One region of the Kitasatospora sp. NBC_01560 genome, then DNA from elsewhere that is predicted to be linked to it. Evidence: riboswitches for the same ligand, from Rfam matches in the RefSeq annotation. Region 1 holds a riboswitch; the other holds the start of a gene.
The links. Region 1 has a riboswitch for S-adenosylmethionine ahead of OH807_RS13010 (aminotransferase class V-fold PLP-dependent enzyme). Riboswitches for the same ligand answer to the same signal wherever they lie in the genome.

Region 1 (7,054 bases):
AAGCGCACCCGGACCCCGCGCGGCGGCGCCAGGATCACCGGCACGTCCAGGTCCTGCCCGTCGAACACACAGGTGACCTCCGCCTGGGTGCGCTGGGCCAGCATGGCCAGCCCGCCGAGCAGCCGGATCCGCTGCTGCTCCAGCGGGAGCGTCGGGTAGCCGGTCTTGGTCACGTTGTAGCCGTCCACCACCAGGTGGACCTGCGGGATCGCCAGCAGCTGGTCCAGCAGTGCCGGATCGTCCTCGGCCAGCCCTCGCCGGGCCACGTCGTGCGGCGAGGCCGAGCCCGGCACCACCGCCTCCACCAGGTCGGCCGGGCGGATCTGCGAGACCGGCAGCGCCAGCTCCCGCTGGAGGCCCTGCGCCGACTGCAGCACCGTGTCCAGAAGCAACCGCAGCCGCATGTCCTCAACGCTGCGCCCCTCCCGGGCCGACCGGCGGCCCTGCTCGGCGGCGGTCTCCAGCTCGGAGATCCGGTGCCGGAGCCGGCGCACCTCGCTCTCCCCGGCGCCACGCTCGGTGGCCACCTGCGTCTTCAACGCCTCCAGCTCCGCGGTGAGCCGGCGGACCTCGGCCTGCGCCCGGCGGGTGTCGCTCTCCAGCGACCGCAGCTTGCGGCGCAGCGACTCGGCCTCCTTGCGGACGTCCTCCGACTCGCTCCGCTGCCGGTCCAGGTCCGCCCGGGCCCCGGCCCGCACCTCGGCCAGCTCCGCCTGCAGCTTCTCCACCAGCCGGGCCGCCTCGGCCGCCGCACCCTCGGCACCGGCCCGCTCGGCCTCCTCACCGGCCTCCGCGACCAGTCGGCTCCAGCCCGCCGAACGCACCAGGTAGGCCGCGGCCGCGACATCCATCGGGTCGGCCGCCCCGGGCACCGTGCCCGACTCCAGCGCCGTCACCAGATCGGGCTGGCCCAGTCGCAGCCGCTCCGCTATCCGCACCCGGAAGGCCGGCTCGGACTCCAGTGCGGCGGCGAGCGCGGTGGCCGCGTACTTGGCGCGCCGGGCCGGGGTGAACTTGGCGTACTGGCGGAGCGTCTGCGGCAGCTCGCCGGGCGGCAACCCTCCCAGTGCGTCGGCGGCGAGGCCCACCACCCGCCGACGCACCCCCTCCGGCAGCGGCCGGTCGAGCTTCTCCACGGCCTTCTCCACGGGCTTCTCCGCGACCTGCTGCCCGGCTCGGCCGGAGCCGCCGCCTGGCGCGTCCGCCGCGTCCGCCCCGCCGTCGGCACCGGCTTCCGCCGGCTCGTCACCGCCGGACTCCTCGCCCGCCACCGGCCCGCCGGGGGCCGCCTCGGCGGGGGCTGCGGTGCCGGACGGCTCGGCCTCGGCCGCGTCCGGCGCGCGCCCGTCCACAGCGGGCTGCCGCCCCTGCGGCCCGGCGGGCTCCTTCGCTGCGTCCACCACGTCCTCGGCTCCGATCCTGGTCCAGCGGGTACGGCCGTCGGCGGCCGCCCTCGTCGTCACGCTCCGTGCGCTCTGTCTGTATTGTCCCGTGCCGCGGGCGGCCGCGCCGCGCGCCGCCGCCCGCCGCACGGGCCGGGCATCAAGCCTGCTCGGGGGCCTCGGTGTCCTCGGCGCCCGGGCGGGCCACCAGCTCGACCTGGTCCACGGCGTTGCACCAGCGGCAGCGCACCGACTCGACGGTCTCGCTGTGGACCTCGGTCTCCTCCACCTCGGAGTCGCCGGCCAGGTCGAAGTGCAGGAACTCGGTGACCCGGGCGGACCGGGTCACGTCGAAGCGGGTCAGGTTGCCGCACAGGGTGCAGCGCCAGCGCGTCTCGGGGGTCAGGGCGGGGACGGTCATCGGGGGTCCTCTCGGGTGGTCCCTGGGTGGGCGCAGGCGCTCCCCCCGGAGCCCCGGCGTCGGCGGCGGGAGGCGGGAATGCCCGCCCCAAGCCTATTGCCTGAGGCAACCGCACCGGCCACCGGTCGCGACCTTCGGCGCCCTAGCCCACCTGCCGTAAGCCCGGTGCCGGCCGTGCCGGGCGGAGGGATGCTTGGCCGCATGGCGATCCCGGTCCTCGACCACACCGGTGCGCGGGGCGGCCGCCCGGCCGCGCCCGTCCCGGCCGTCAGCTACGCGCTGATCGCGCTCAACGTCCTGGTCTTCCTGCTGGGCCCGGCCGCCGGCCTCAACCCGCTGTACGGCCGCGGGCAGGAGCGGGTCTGCGCGGAGCAGCGGTACGAGCAGCGCTGGGGTGCCGTCCCGGCCGAGCTGCTGGCCGGACGCCCGCTCACCGCCGCCCAGCTCGCCGAGGCGCCCGATCCGGTGCCCGGCTGCCCGGCGGCGCCCACCCCGGGCAAGCACCCGGCCCTCGCGGTGCTCAGCGCGCTGTTCCTGCACGCGGGCTGGCTGCACCTGCTGGGCAACCTGCTCTTCCTGTACGTCTTCGGCCCGACCGTGGAGGAGCGGCTCGGCCGGGCCGGGTTCGCCCTCTTCTACCTGGCCGCCGGTTCGCTGGCCACCTATGGCTTCGCCCTGGCCGAGGCGCACTCGGCGGACTCCACCCGGGTGCTGATCGGCGCCTCGGGTGCGATCTCGGCCGTCCTCGGCGCCTACCTGCGGCTGCACCCGCGCGCCCGGGTGACCACGCTCGTCCCGCTGCTCCTCTTCCTTCCGCTGCGCTTCCCGGCCTGGCTGGTGCTCGGCCTCTGGTTCGCCCTGCAGTGGTGGTCGGTGCACTCGGCCGGGCCGGGCGTCGCGTACCTGGTGCACGTGATCGGCTTCTCGGCCGGCTTCCTGTACGCCTGCACGCTGGCCACCCGCCCCCCGCGACGGTCCGGCTGACGCCCGATACCCTGGCGGCACCTCACAAAGGAGCCCGAACAGTGATCACCGCCATCGTCCTGATCAAGACCAGCGTCGACCGCATCCCGGAGATCGCCGAGGCCATCGCGGCCATCGAGGGCGTCAGTGAGGTCTACTCGGTGACGGGCGGGTACGACCTGGTGGCCATGGTCCGGGTGCGGCGGCACGACGACCTCGCCGAGGTGATCCCCGGCCGGCTGAACAAGGTCCCGGGCGTGGCCCACACCGAGACCCAGATCGCCTTCCGCACCTACTCCCAGCACGACCTGGAGGCCGCCTTCGCGCTCGGCCTGGACGGCTGACCGCCCGCCGGGCGCTCAGCCCTCGCGCCGGCCCCGGGCGACCTCCACGGTGGCGACGCAACGGCCGCCCTCGTTGCGGTACTTCCAGGCCGCGCCGTCGGTGACGAGCTCGCGCACGGCGGTCAGGAAGCGCTCGATGTGCTCGTCGGGGGTGCCGGCCCCGAAGCTGACCCGGATGGCGTTCAGGCTCCGCTCCCCCGGCAGCGACGGCTCCGGCGCGCCGCACTCGGACGGCGCCACGTCCTCGTCGCCGAGCAGCGTGCGCACCAGCGGGTGCGCGCAGAACAGGCCGTCGCGCACCCCGATGCCGTACTCGGCGGAGAGCGCGGCCGAGAAGTGCGAGCTGTTCCAGCCCTGGACGACGAAGGAGAGCACGCCCACCCGGGCCGAGTCGGCGCCGAACAGGTTGAGCACCTTCACCTCCGGGACCTCCGCCAGACCGGCCTTCAGCCGGGCGACGAGCTGCTGCTCGCGGGCCTCCAGCGCGTCCCAGCCGGCCTCGGTCAGCGCCCGGCAGGCCGAGGCGATGGAGTAGGCGCCGATCACGTTCGGCGAGCCGGCCTCGTGCCGGGCCGGGCCGGTGTGCCACTGCACGGCCACCGAGCCGTCGGTCTCCCGGGCCACGGTACGGGTGGCGCCGCCGCCCGCCAGGTACGGCTCCGCCGCGTCCAGCCAGTCGGCGCGGCCGGCCAGCACCCCGGCACCGAACGGCGCGTAGATCTTGTGGCCGGAGAAGGCGATCCAGTCCACCCCGAGCTCGCGCACCGAGACCCGGTGGTGCGGGGCGAGCTGCGCGGCGTCCAGCACCACGCGGGCGCCGTACCGGTGGGCGGTGGCGGTCAGCTCGGCGACCGGCCAGAGCTCGCCGGTGACGTTCGAGGCGCCGGTGACGCAGAGCAGCTTGGGGCCCTCGGGCGCCCCGGCCAGCGCGGCGTCCAGGGCGGCGACCGCCTCCTCCCGCGAGCGCGGGGCCCGCAGGTAGGTGACCTCCAGGCCGGCGTGCGCCCAGGGCAGCAGCGAGGCGTGGTGCTCGGTCTCGAAGGCGAACACCCGGGTGCCCGCCGGGACGGCGCCGGCCAGCAGGTTCAGCGAGTCGGTGGTGGCCCGGGTGAAGACCACCTGGTCGCCGTCGCGCAGGTCGAGGAAGTCGGCGACGGTGCGGCGGCTCTGCTCGAACAGGTCGGTGGAGAGCTGGGAGAGGTAGCCGGCGCCGCGGTGCACGCTCCCGTAGTACGGGGCGTAGGCGGCGACGTCGTCCCAGACGCGCTGGAGCGCCGGGGAGCTGGCGGCGTAGTCGAGGGCCGCGTAGCCGACCTTCTCACCGCTGGCGAGCGGGACCTGGACGTCGTGGCCGAGGACGGCGAGCGGGGCGCAGATCTCAGTGGCGAGGGACATGGGGATGCACTCCTTCTGGGGAAAGGACCCCGGGAGTACGTCTCGTCCGGCGTCCGCGCTTGCCACGCGGACGGTTTGCCGCGGGACCCGGTCCTCACCCAGGGCACCCCGCCACGGACGGAGGGTTGCCGGACAGCCAGCTGGGGCTTTGTGCTGTCACTCATGACCTGGCCAAGACTCTAGGTCGCGTCCGTCGGGTGGTCAAACACCGGTCCGCCATCCGGACAACGGCAGGGGCCCGCGGAGTGCGCCCCCGCGGGCCCCCAACGGCCGTCTCAGGCCTGGGCGGTCGCCTCCGACCAGCGCTTCAGGACGTCCTGCGCGGCGCCCGAGTCGATGGCGGCCGCGGCCCGTTCCATGCCCGCCGCCAGCTGCTCGGCGAGCGGCGCGTCGGTGAGGTCCAGCGCGGTCAGCCCCGCCGCGGCGTTCAGCAGGACGGCGTCGCGCACCGGCCCGCGCTCGCCGGCCAGCAGCCGGCGGGCCACCTCCGCGTTGTACGCCGGGTCCGCGCCGCGCAGCGCTTCGATGCCGACCGGCTCGATGCCCACCTCCGTCGGGTCGAAGGTGGTCTCGGTGACCTCACCGCCGGCCACGATCCAGACCCGCGAGGTGGTGGTGATGGTCAGCTCGTCCAGGCCGTCGTCGCCCCGGAAGACCAGGGCGCGGGCACCGCGCCGGGCCAGGACGCCGGCGATCAGCCCGGCCAGCCGGGTGTCGAAGCAGCCGATCGCGTGGGCGGTGACCCGCGCCGGGTTGGTCAGCGGGCCGAGGATGTTGAACGCCGTCGGCACCCCGAGGTCGCGCCGCGCGGTGGCGGCGTGCCGCATCGACGGGTGGAACTTCGCGGCGGAACAGAAGGTGAGCCCGACCTCCTCGGCCACCTCGGCGACCCGCCGGGCGGAGAGGTCGAGACGGATGCCGAGCTTCTCCAGCACGTCCGAGGAGCCGCTCGCCGAGGAGGCGGCCCGGTTGCCGTGCTTGACCACCTTGGCGCCGGCCGCGGCGGCCACGATCGCCGACATGGTGGAGATGTTGACGGTCTTCGCCCGGTCCCCGCCGGTGCCGACGATGTCCACGGCCGGGCCGGGGATGCTGAGCGGCTCGGCGTGCGCGTACATGGCGTCGACCAGGCCGGCCACCTCGTCGACCGTCTCGCCCTTGGCCCGCAGCGCCACCATGAACCCGGCGACCTGGGCCGGGGAGGCCTCCCCGCTCATGATCCGGTCCATCGCCCACGAGGCGGCGTCCTGGTCGAGGTCCTCGCCCCGCAGCAGCGCCGCCAGGATGTCCGGCCAGGTGCGGACCACCTGCACGGGGTCCTGGCCGCCGTTCGCAGGGTTCACGTTCACCATGGCTGACTCCAGCTCGTGTCGGATCCCCGGAGGGATGTCCGTAGGGATGGGAGCCAGCCTATCGAGCGGCGGGACGCCGCCGTCCCGCCGCAACCGATCTTTCTCTCGTACTGAGACGCCCGCGCCGCCGGGCCGTCCGGCGCCGGGCCGCGGCTAGCCGGCGGCGGGCGTGCGCTTCGCCAGCCGGGCCCGCAGCAGCACGGCGGCGGCCTCGGCCAGCGCCACCGGGTCCACCGGCCGGGAGATCGCCGCGTCCGCCCGGCTCCAGGCCGCCAGCCAGGAGTCCTGCGGCCGGCCGATCAGCACCAGCAGCGGCGGGCAGCCGTAGATCTCGTCCTTCAGCTGCCGGGCCAGCCCGAGCCCGCCGGCCGGCACCGCCTCACCGTCCAGCACGCAGAGGTCCACTCCGCCCTTCTCCAGTGCCTTCAGCACCGCGGGGGTGGTCGCGCACTCCAGGTAGGACAGCTCCGGGAGGTCCTCGGCGGGCCGGCGTCCGAGCGCCGTCAGCACCTGTTCGCGGGTGTTGCGGTCGTGGCTGTAGACGAGAACGGTCAGCGTCTCGTCGGCTGTGTACGCCATGGGCCCTGCTCCCTCGAAGTGTGATCCGGACCACGTTCGCCTCATCCCGGATGCTACTCCCGATCACCCGCCGCCGAGCCCCAACCGCCCGATCCTTCTCAAGCCGCCGCGCCCGTGACTCACCCGCCCGGAGCACCCGCCGTCACCCCCGTAGGCGCGGTCCACCCGTACGGCCGACAGAATGGCTCCTCCCTTTACTCCCCACCCACCCCGCAGGGGTGTAGCGACACGCAGGGCAGAGGGGTCGAAGGGGCCCTCTAAGAACCGTCAGAAAAGGGACACGCCGCTGCTCAGTGCCGGTCCGGACGCTCCGTCGGGTGCCAGGGGGGCATACCGCACGCACCGGACACTCCGAGGGAGACCCCCCGGCGTGAAGACGGAATAAGGGACCGACATAATGTCCGTCGTGGCGACAGCAACAGCAGTAGAAACCGGGCACGCGCACGGATCGGTCAACCGGCCGAACATGGTCAGCGTCGGAACGATCGTCTGGCTCAGTTCCGAGTTGATGTTCTTCGCGGCCCTCTTCGCGATGTACTTCACGCTCCGCTCCGTCAAGGGAGCCGAGTTCTGGACCGAGAAGGCGCACGCGCTCAACGTGCCCTTCTCCTCGGTCAA
Region 2 (7,054 bases), 5.5 Mb from region 1:
CGTCTTGAGGCGCACCGGTTCCCGCTGATCCTCACCGACCCGGTGCGCGAACTGCTGGAGGGAGTGGCCGAACTGACGGGTGTCCCGTTCGACGAGCGGGACCCGGAGGCGGCCGTCGCCCGGCTGGGGCACCTGTCACGGTTGATCGGCGCGAGCCTGCGCGACACCGCCAACGTCACCCTGTTCAACGCCGGCCACGCCGGGAACGTCGTCCCCTCGCAGGCCCGCGCCACCGTCGACGTGCGCATCCTGCCGGGCCGGGAGGAGGAGTTCGAGGCCGAACTCGCGGACCTCCTCGGGCCGGACGTCGAACGCGAGTGGGACAGCCTGCCGGCCGTCCGGACCACCTTCGACGGCGCGATCGTCGACGCGATGGCGCTGGCCATCGGGGCCGAGGACCCGGGCGCGCGCGTCCTCCCGTACATGCTGTCGGCCGCCACCGACGCCAAGTCCTTCCAGCGCCTGGGCATCCGTCACTTCGGCTTCGCGCCGCTGCGGCTGCCCGCCGAGCTGGACTTCACCGCGCTCTTCCACGGTGTGGACGAGCGCGTGCCGGTCGACGCCCTGGAGTTCGGGACGCGCGTCCTGGACCGCTTCCTGCGCTCCTGTTGACCGGGCTCGCCGGCCGGCCGGCGAGCCCGCCGCCGGTCGGCAGCGCTGCGCGCACCGGCGCACCGTTCCACCCCCTTCACCGCACCGTTCCGCCCCCTTCGAGGAGTTCGATGTGAGTCAGCACGTGAACTACGCCAGCCCCGTGGACACCGCCGCCCACGGCGAGTACCGGATCATCCGGACGCCCGGCGACGAGCGCCCGCTCTACCGCTTCAACGGGCGGATCACCGCCGACGGGAGCAGCGGTCACCTCGCCGAGCCCGGCCGCTACCACATCTACGCGGGCTGGTTCTGCCCCTGGGCGCAGCGCGTCACCATCCAGATCGCCCTCAACGGGCTGGAGGACGCCGTCTCGGTCTCCTACGTCGACGACCGGCGCGACGCCCGCGGTTGGGCCTTCCGGGAGACCCACGGCCCCGACCCGGTCAACGGCTTCACCCTGCTGCGCGACGCCTACGAGCGGACCGAGCCCGGTTTCGACGGGCACGTCTCGGTGCCGACGCTCTGGGACCGCACGACCGGACGGGTGGTCAGCAACGACTTCACCGGCATAGGCATCGACCTGGCGACGCAGTTCGGCCGCTGGAGCAACGGCGCCGACACCTACCCGGAGGACCTGCGGGCCGAGATCGACGCCCTCGACGCCCGGCTGGGCCCGGCCGTCAACCACGGCGTGGGGCCGGCGGCCGGCACCGGGGAGGCCGCGCTCGCGGCCCGCACGACACTGCTGGAGACCTTCGCCGAGCTGGACGCCCGGCTGGCCACCCGCCGCTACCTGCTCGGTGAGCGGCTGACCGAGGCGGACGTGCGGCTCTGGGTGACGCTGGTGCGCTACGACGCCCGGAGCAACCACGACCGGGCCATCAACCCCGGCCTCGCCGAGTACCCGCACCTGTGGGCCTACGCGCGCGACCTCTACCAGCAGAAGGCGTTCGGCAGCACCACGGACTTCGCCACCTTCAGCACACCCGGCGCCGAGGTGCCCGACTGGAACGCCCCGGCGGAGCGGCCGCAGACCGTCTGAGGCCCGGGCCGGCGGTGCCCCGGGGGTGCGGTGCGTCCCGGGGCACCGCGCCGCGGGGGCACCGGCCGGGCGTGGGCGGTGCGGCGGATCGGCACGGGAACGGCGGGCGTTGCCTGCTCCGCCGGGCGGGGCGTCAGCACGGGGGAGCCCCGGGAACGTACGATCGCCCAATGTCTGACATGACGGAAACCACGCCGGGCTGGCTCGCTCCCGAGGAACTGGAGACCACCCGCGCCCGGATACCGATCCTGTACGTCGAGGCGGTGCCGGTGCGCGTCGACGACACCGGTGAGGTCACCCAGATCGGACTGCTGCTGCGGATCGGCCCGGACGGGACGGTCAGCCGCACGCTGGTCTCCGGCCGGGTGCTGCACCACGAGCGGGTCCGTGACGCCCTGTTGCGGAACCTGGAGAAGGACCTCGGCCCGGTGGCGCTGCCCCGGATCCCGGCCTCCCTGCAGCCGTTCACCGTGGCCGAGTACTTCCCGACCCTGGGCATCACCGAGTTCCACGACCCCCGCCAGCACGCGGTGTCCCTGGCCTACATCATTCCGGTGGCGGGCGACTGCCGGCCGCGTCAGGACGCCCTCGACCTGGTCTGGTTCAGCCCGGCGGAGGCCGCCTCGCCGCTGGTGCAGCAGGACATGCCGGGCGGGCAGGGGGCGTTGCTCAAGCGGGCCCTCGCCCACGTCGGCTGCTGACCCGGCCCGGCGGCGCGCCCGGCCGGGGCCGCACCCGGCCGGGGGCCGCCGCCGGGTGACCGCGACCGTGCTCTCCTCTGCGCCCTCCGCCCTGCCCTTCTCGGCACCCTCCGCCGCGCCCTGAGCCACTGTCGGTCGGCCCGGCACCGCCGCGCGGAGGAGCGTGCGCCCGCCCGGGACCACCCCCTGATCAGGTGTCGGTGTGGTCACTCTTCCGCGGGCGCCTCCAACAGGCATTGACGCCGGGGAACTTGTTGATCTACGGTTCCAGCGCGCCACGAGTTCCGGTGTTCAAGCCCTGGCTGGCCGGACGGCAACCCCCTGACGCGGTGGGGTGCTCCAGGTGAAGGCTCGGTGGACGTTCCGTTCCGCAAGCGCGATTGCACCGGCCACGGGCCGGGGTCACACACACCAGGAGGTCGGCATGGCAGGGTTCTTCCGCCGCCGCCACATCGATCTGCTGCTGGTGTCCAGCGCGCTCTGTCGTCACTGACCGCCTCCGGACGGCCGTCGGCCGTCCGGGCCCAGTGACCGACCTCCCACGCGAGCGCACCCTGCCCGGCTCCCGGCCACCCGTCCGGCGGCCCCGGCGTGCTCGCGTCCATCAAGCGCGCGGAAGCAGAGAACTCCCATGTCATCCTTCAGAACTTCGGCCGTTCGCGGCATCGGTGTGATATCCGTCGGCACGGCGACGTTGGTGGCCCTGACGGCCTGCACCAGTGCGCGGAGCACGACCGGCGCCGGCGGGAGCTCGGCGAAGGCCATCACCATCGGCACCACGGACCAGGTGACCGGCCTCGACCCGGCGGGCTCCTGGGACGCGGGCTCGGGGACGATCGAGAGCGAGGTCTACGCGACGCTGCTCACCGCGAAGAACGGCTCCTCGGACGTCTCACCGGACTTGGCCTCCGCGGTCGAGCTGACCGGCCCCAACGCGTACACCGTCACCCTCAAGCCGGGGCTGAAGTTCGCCAACGGGCACGAACTGACCTCCTCCGACGTCAAGTTCAGCTTCGACCGGCAGCTCGGGATCGCGGACAAGAACGGCCCGTCCTCGCTGCTGTACAACCTTCGGTCGGTGGACGCCACCGACCCGGCGAAGGTCGTCTTCACCCTCAAGTCGGCCAACGACACGCTCTTCCCGCAGATCCTCTCCACCGCGGCCGGCTACATCGTGGACGAGCAGGTGTTCCCCGCCGACAAGATCCTCGACGACGCTGCCGTGGTCTCCGCCAAGCCGTGGTCCGGCCCGTACGCGATCGGCACCTACGACAAGAACTCGCTGGTCTCGTTCACCGCGAACGCCGCCTACCAGGGCCTGTTCGGCGCCGCGAAGACCAAGAACATCCAGCTCAAGTACTACACGGACGCCGGCAACCTCAAGCTCGACGTCCAGCAGGGCACCATCGACGCGGTCTACCGCACCCTGCCCACCACGGACCTCCAGGACCTCTCCACCAAGCCGGGCGTCGTGGTGCACACCGGCTCCGGAAACGGCATCCGGTTCATCGTCTTCAACCTGAAGACCCAGCCGTTCGGCTCCGCCACCCAACAGGCCGACCCGGCCAAGGCGCTGGCGGTCCGTCAGGCCGTGGCCGACTCCGTCGACCGGGCCCAGCTCGCCTCCCAGGTCTACAAGAACACCTTCCAGCCGCTCTACACCTCCGTCCCCGACGGCATCACCGGTGCCACCCCCGCCCTCAAGGCGCTCTACGGCGACAAGCAGGGCGGTCCGGACAAGGCCGCGGCGGCCCAGCGGCTCTCGGCGGCCGGGGTGAGCACCCCCGTCGCGCTGAACCTCCAGTACAACACCGACCACTACGGCTCCTCCTCGGCGGACGAGTACGCACTGATCAAGACCCAGCTGGAGGCCACCGGCCTGTTCAAGGTGAACCTCCAGTCCACCGCCTGGGCCCAGTACGGCAAGGAGCGCGTCGCCGACCAGTACCCGCTCTACCAGCTCGGCTGGTACGCGGACTACCTCGACGCCGACAACTACCTCGCCTCCTTCTACGCCGACAACAACTGGGTCAACAACGCCTACGACGACCCCGCCGTCCGGGCGCTGATCAAGCAGGAGGAGACCGAGACCGACCCGGCCAAGCGCACCACCCTGATCCAGCAGGCCCAGGAGGCGACCGCCGCGGCCGTGCCGCTGGTGCCGCTGCTCCAGGGCTCCACCGCGATCGTCACCCGCGAGGGGATCGCCGGCGTGCCGGACAAGCTCACCAGCGCCTACCAGTTCCGCTGGGCGGAGCTCTCGAAGAAGTGACCGTCCACGCGCAGGAAACCTCCGGCGCCGTCGGCTCGGCCGGCGGCGCCGCCGGGTACGGTCTCGCCCGCTACCTGATCGTCCGCTTCCTCCTCATCATCCCCACCGTGCTCGTCCTGGTCAGCGTCGTCTTCTTCCTGATGCGCGCCACCGGAGACCCGATCACCACCGCCTTCGGCGACCGCCTGACCCCCGAGCAGCTCCAGGCCAAACTGCACCAGGCGGGCTACGACCGCCCGCTGTTCAGCCAGTACCTGGACTACCTGCGTGCCGTGCTCACGGGGGACTTCGGCACGACCGCCACCGACAACCGCGCGGTCTCCGAGGTGCTGAGCACCTTCGGTGCCGCCACCGTCGAGCTGGCCGGCTTCGCGCTGCTCGTCGCGCTGGTCGTCGGCCTGCCACTGGGCATGGTCGCCGCCTCCTACCGCGACCGCGCGCCGGACGTGGCCCTGCGGCTGCTGGCCATCCTCAACTACGCCACCCCGGTCTTCTTCCTGGGGCTGCTGCTGAAGCTGGTCTTCGCGGTCGGGCTGGGCTGGTTCCCGGCCTCGGGCCGGGCGAGCATCGACGTCCAACTGGAGCTCCAGGACCGGTCGAGCAGCACCGGGCTGTACCTGGTGGACGCGCTGCGCAGCGGTGACTGGTCGGCCGTCACCGACGTGCTGGCGCACGCGGTGCTGCCCAGCGTCGCGCTCGGGCTGCTCGTCGCCGGGGTCCTGCTCCGGCTCGTCCGGACCAACCTGATCGGCACGCTCTCCGCCGACTACGTCGAGGCGGCCCGCTCCCGCGGCGTCGGCCGGTTCCGGCTGGTGACCGGGCACGCCACCCGGCCGGCCCTGATCCCCGTGGTGACCGTGCTCGGGATGCAGATCGCCGGCCTGCTCGGCGGCGCGGTGCTCACCGAGACCACCTTCGAGTGGAAGGGTCTCGGCTACGAGCTCGCCCACTATCTGACGGCCCGTGACTTCACGGCGGTGCAGGGGATCGTGGCGGTGTTCGCCGTGGTCGTCGCGGTGACCAACTTCCTCGTCGACGTCGTCGCGGCGCTGATCGACCCCCGAGTGAGGTACTGAGTGGCCGACCACCTGCTCACCCGGCCGGCCCCCGTGCCGCGCCGGCGGCTCCCGCTCCCCACCGGGGTGCGCGGCAGCGTCGGACTGCAGCGCGTCATGCTGCTGACGGGGGCGGCGCTGACCGGCCTCTTCCTCCTCGCGGCCGTGTTCGCCCCGCTGCTCGCCCCCTACGGCTACGCCCAACTGGGCGAGGGCCAGAAGCTGTTCGGCTCGCAGCAGGCGCCGAGCGGCTCCCATCTGCTCGGCACCACCATCGCCGGGTACGACGTGCTCTCCCGCACGCTCTGGGGCACCCGGACAGCCCTGGAGATCATCGCCGCCGCCCTGCTGCTCCCGGTGGTCGCGGGCGTGCTGCTCGGCCTCGTCTCCGGCTACCTCGGCGGGCGGCTGGACCGGCTGCTGGTCGGGCTCGCCGACGCGATGTACGCCTTCCCCTCGCTGCTGCTGGCGATCGTCATGTCGATCGTGATCAGCGGCGGCCGGTCGAGCCTGGTCGGCGGCCTGGGCGCGGCGGCCTGTTCGGTCGCCGTGGCCTTCGTGCCGCAGTACTTCCGGGTGGTCCGCGCCGAAGTGGCCCGGGTGAAGGCCGAGCCCTTCGTCGAGGCGGCCCGGGTGATCGGCACCGGTACGTGGCGGATCATGTTCCACCACGTGCTGCGGAACTCGGTGCGCACCCTGCCGCTGATCCTCACCATCAACGCCTCCGAGGCCATCCTCACGCTGGCGGGCCTGGGCTTCCTCGGCTTCGGGATCGAGCCCAACTCCGCGGCGGAATGGGGCTACGACCTCAACCGCTCGGTGGCGGACGTGACATCGGGGATCTGGTGGACGGCCGTCCCGCCCGGGATCGGCATCGTCCTCACCGTCCTCGGGACGACCCTGCTCGGCGAGAGCCTGACCGACCTGGCCGACCCGAGGTTGCGCCGCCGCCCCGGCCGGGGACGCACGCCGGACGAGGGGCGCACCCCCGACCGGTCCGCACGACCGGACGGAGGCCCCGGGGATGACTGACCTGCTGCGCATCGAGGACCTGCACGTGTCGTTCGGCACCGACGCCGGCCAGGAGCCCGCCGTCCGCGGCGTCGACCTGACGGTGGCGCCCGGCGAGGTGCTCGCCCTGGTGGGCGAGAGCGGCAGCGGCAAGACGGTCACGGCGAAGTCCGTCCTCGGGCTGCTCCCCGCCACCGCCACCACCCGCGGGCGGGTGCTCCTGGGGGACGGCTCGGCCGAGCCGGCGGAGGACGTCCTGACGGCCTCGCGCGCCCGGCTGCGCGCCCTGCGCGGCTCGCACGCCGCCATGGTCTTCCAGGAGCCGTCCACCGCGCTCAACCCGGTGTTCACGATCGGCTGGCAGCTCGCCGAGGGCCTG

Region 2: linked by a shared signal. The riboswitch ahead of OH807_RS36700 (ABC transporter substrate-binding protein) and the one ahead of OH807_RS13010 (aminotransferase class V-fold PLP-dependent enzyme) in region 1 are both predicted to bind S-adenosylmethionine.

Annotation. Positions count from the first base shown of each region.
Region 1 is NZ_CP109364.1:3,036,494-3,043,547, forward strand. Features, by position in the region: gene OH807_RS12990 (NYN domain-containing protein) at 1-1,148, opposite strand, end outside; gene OH807_RS12995 (hypothetical protein) at 1,543-1,803, opposite strand; gene OH807_RS13000 (rhomboid family intramembrane serine protease) at 2,005-2,787, shown strand; gene OH807_RS13005 (Lrp/AsnC ligand binding domain-containing protein) at 2,829-3,110, shown strand; gene OH807_RS13010 (aminotransferase class V-fold PLP-dependent enzyme) at 3,126-4,505, opposite strand; SAM riboswitch class IV at 4,556-4,673, opposite strand; gene trpD (anthranilate phosphoribosyltransferase) at 4,781-5,857, opposite strand; gene OH807_RS13020 (hypothetical protein) at 6,011-6,436, opposite strand; gene OH807_RS13025 (heme-copper oxidase subunit III) at 6,834-7,054, shown strand, end outside.
Region 2 is NZ_CP109364.1:8,579,488-8,586,541, forward strand. Features, by position in the region: gene OH807_RS36685 (M20/M25/M40 family metallo-hydrolase) at 1-612, shown strand, start outside; gene OH807_RS36690 (glutathione S-transferase C-terminal domain-containing protein) at 725-1,636, shown strand; gene OH807_RS36695 (NUDIX hydrolase family protein) at 1,816-2,337, shown strand; SAM riboswitch class IV at 2,611-2,720, shown strand; gene OH807_RS36700 (ABC transporter substrate-binding protein) at 2,969-4,609, shown strand; gene OH807_RS36705 (ABC transporter permease) at 4,606-5,685, shown strand; gene OH807_RS36710 (ABC transporter permease) at 5,686-6,696, shown strand; gene OH807_RS36715 (dipeptide ABC transporter ATP-binding protein) at 6,689-7,054, shown strand, end outside.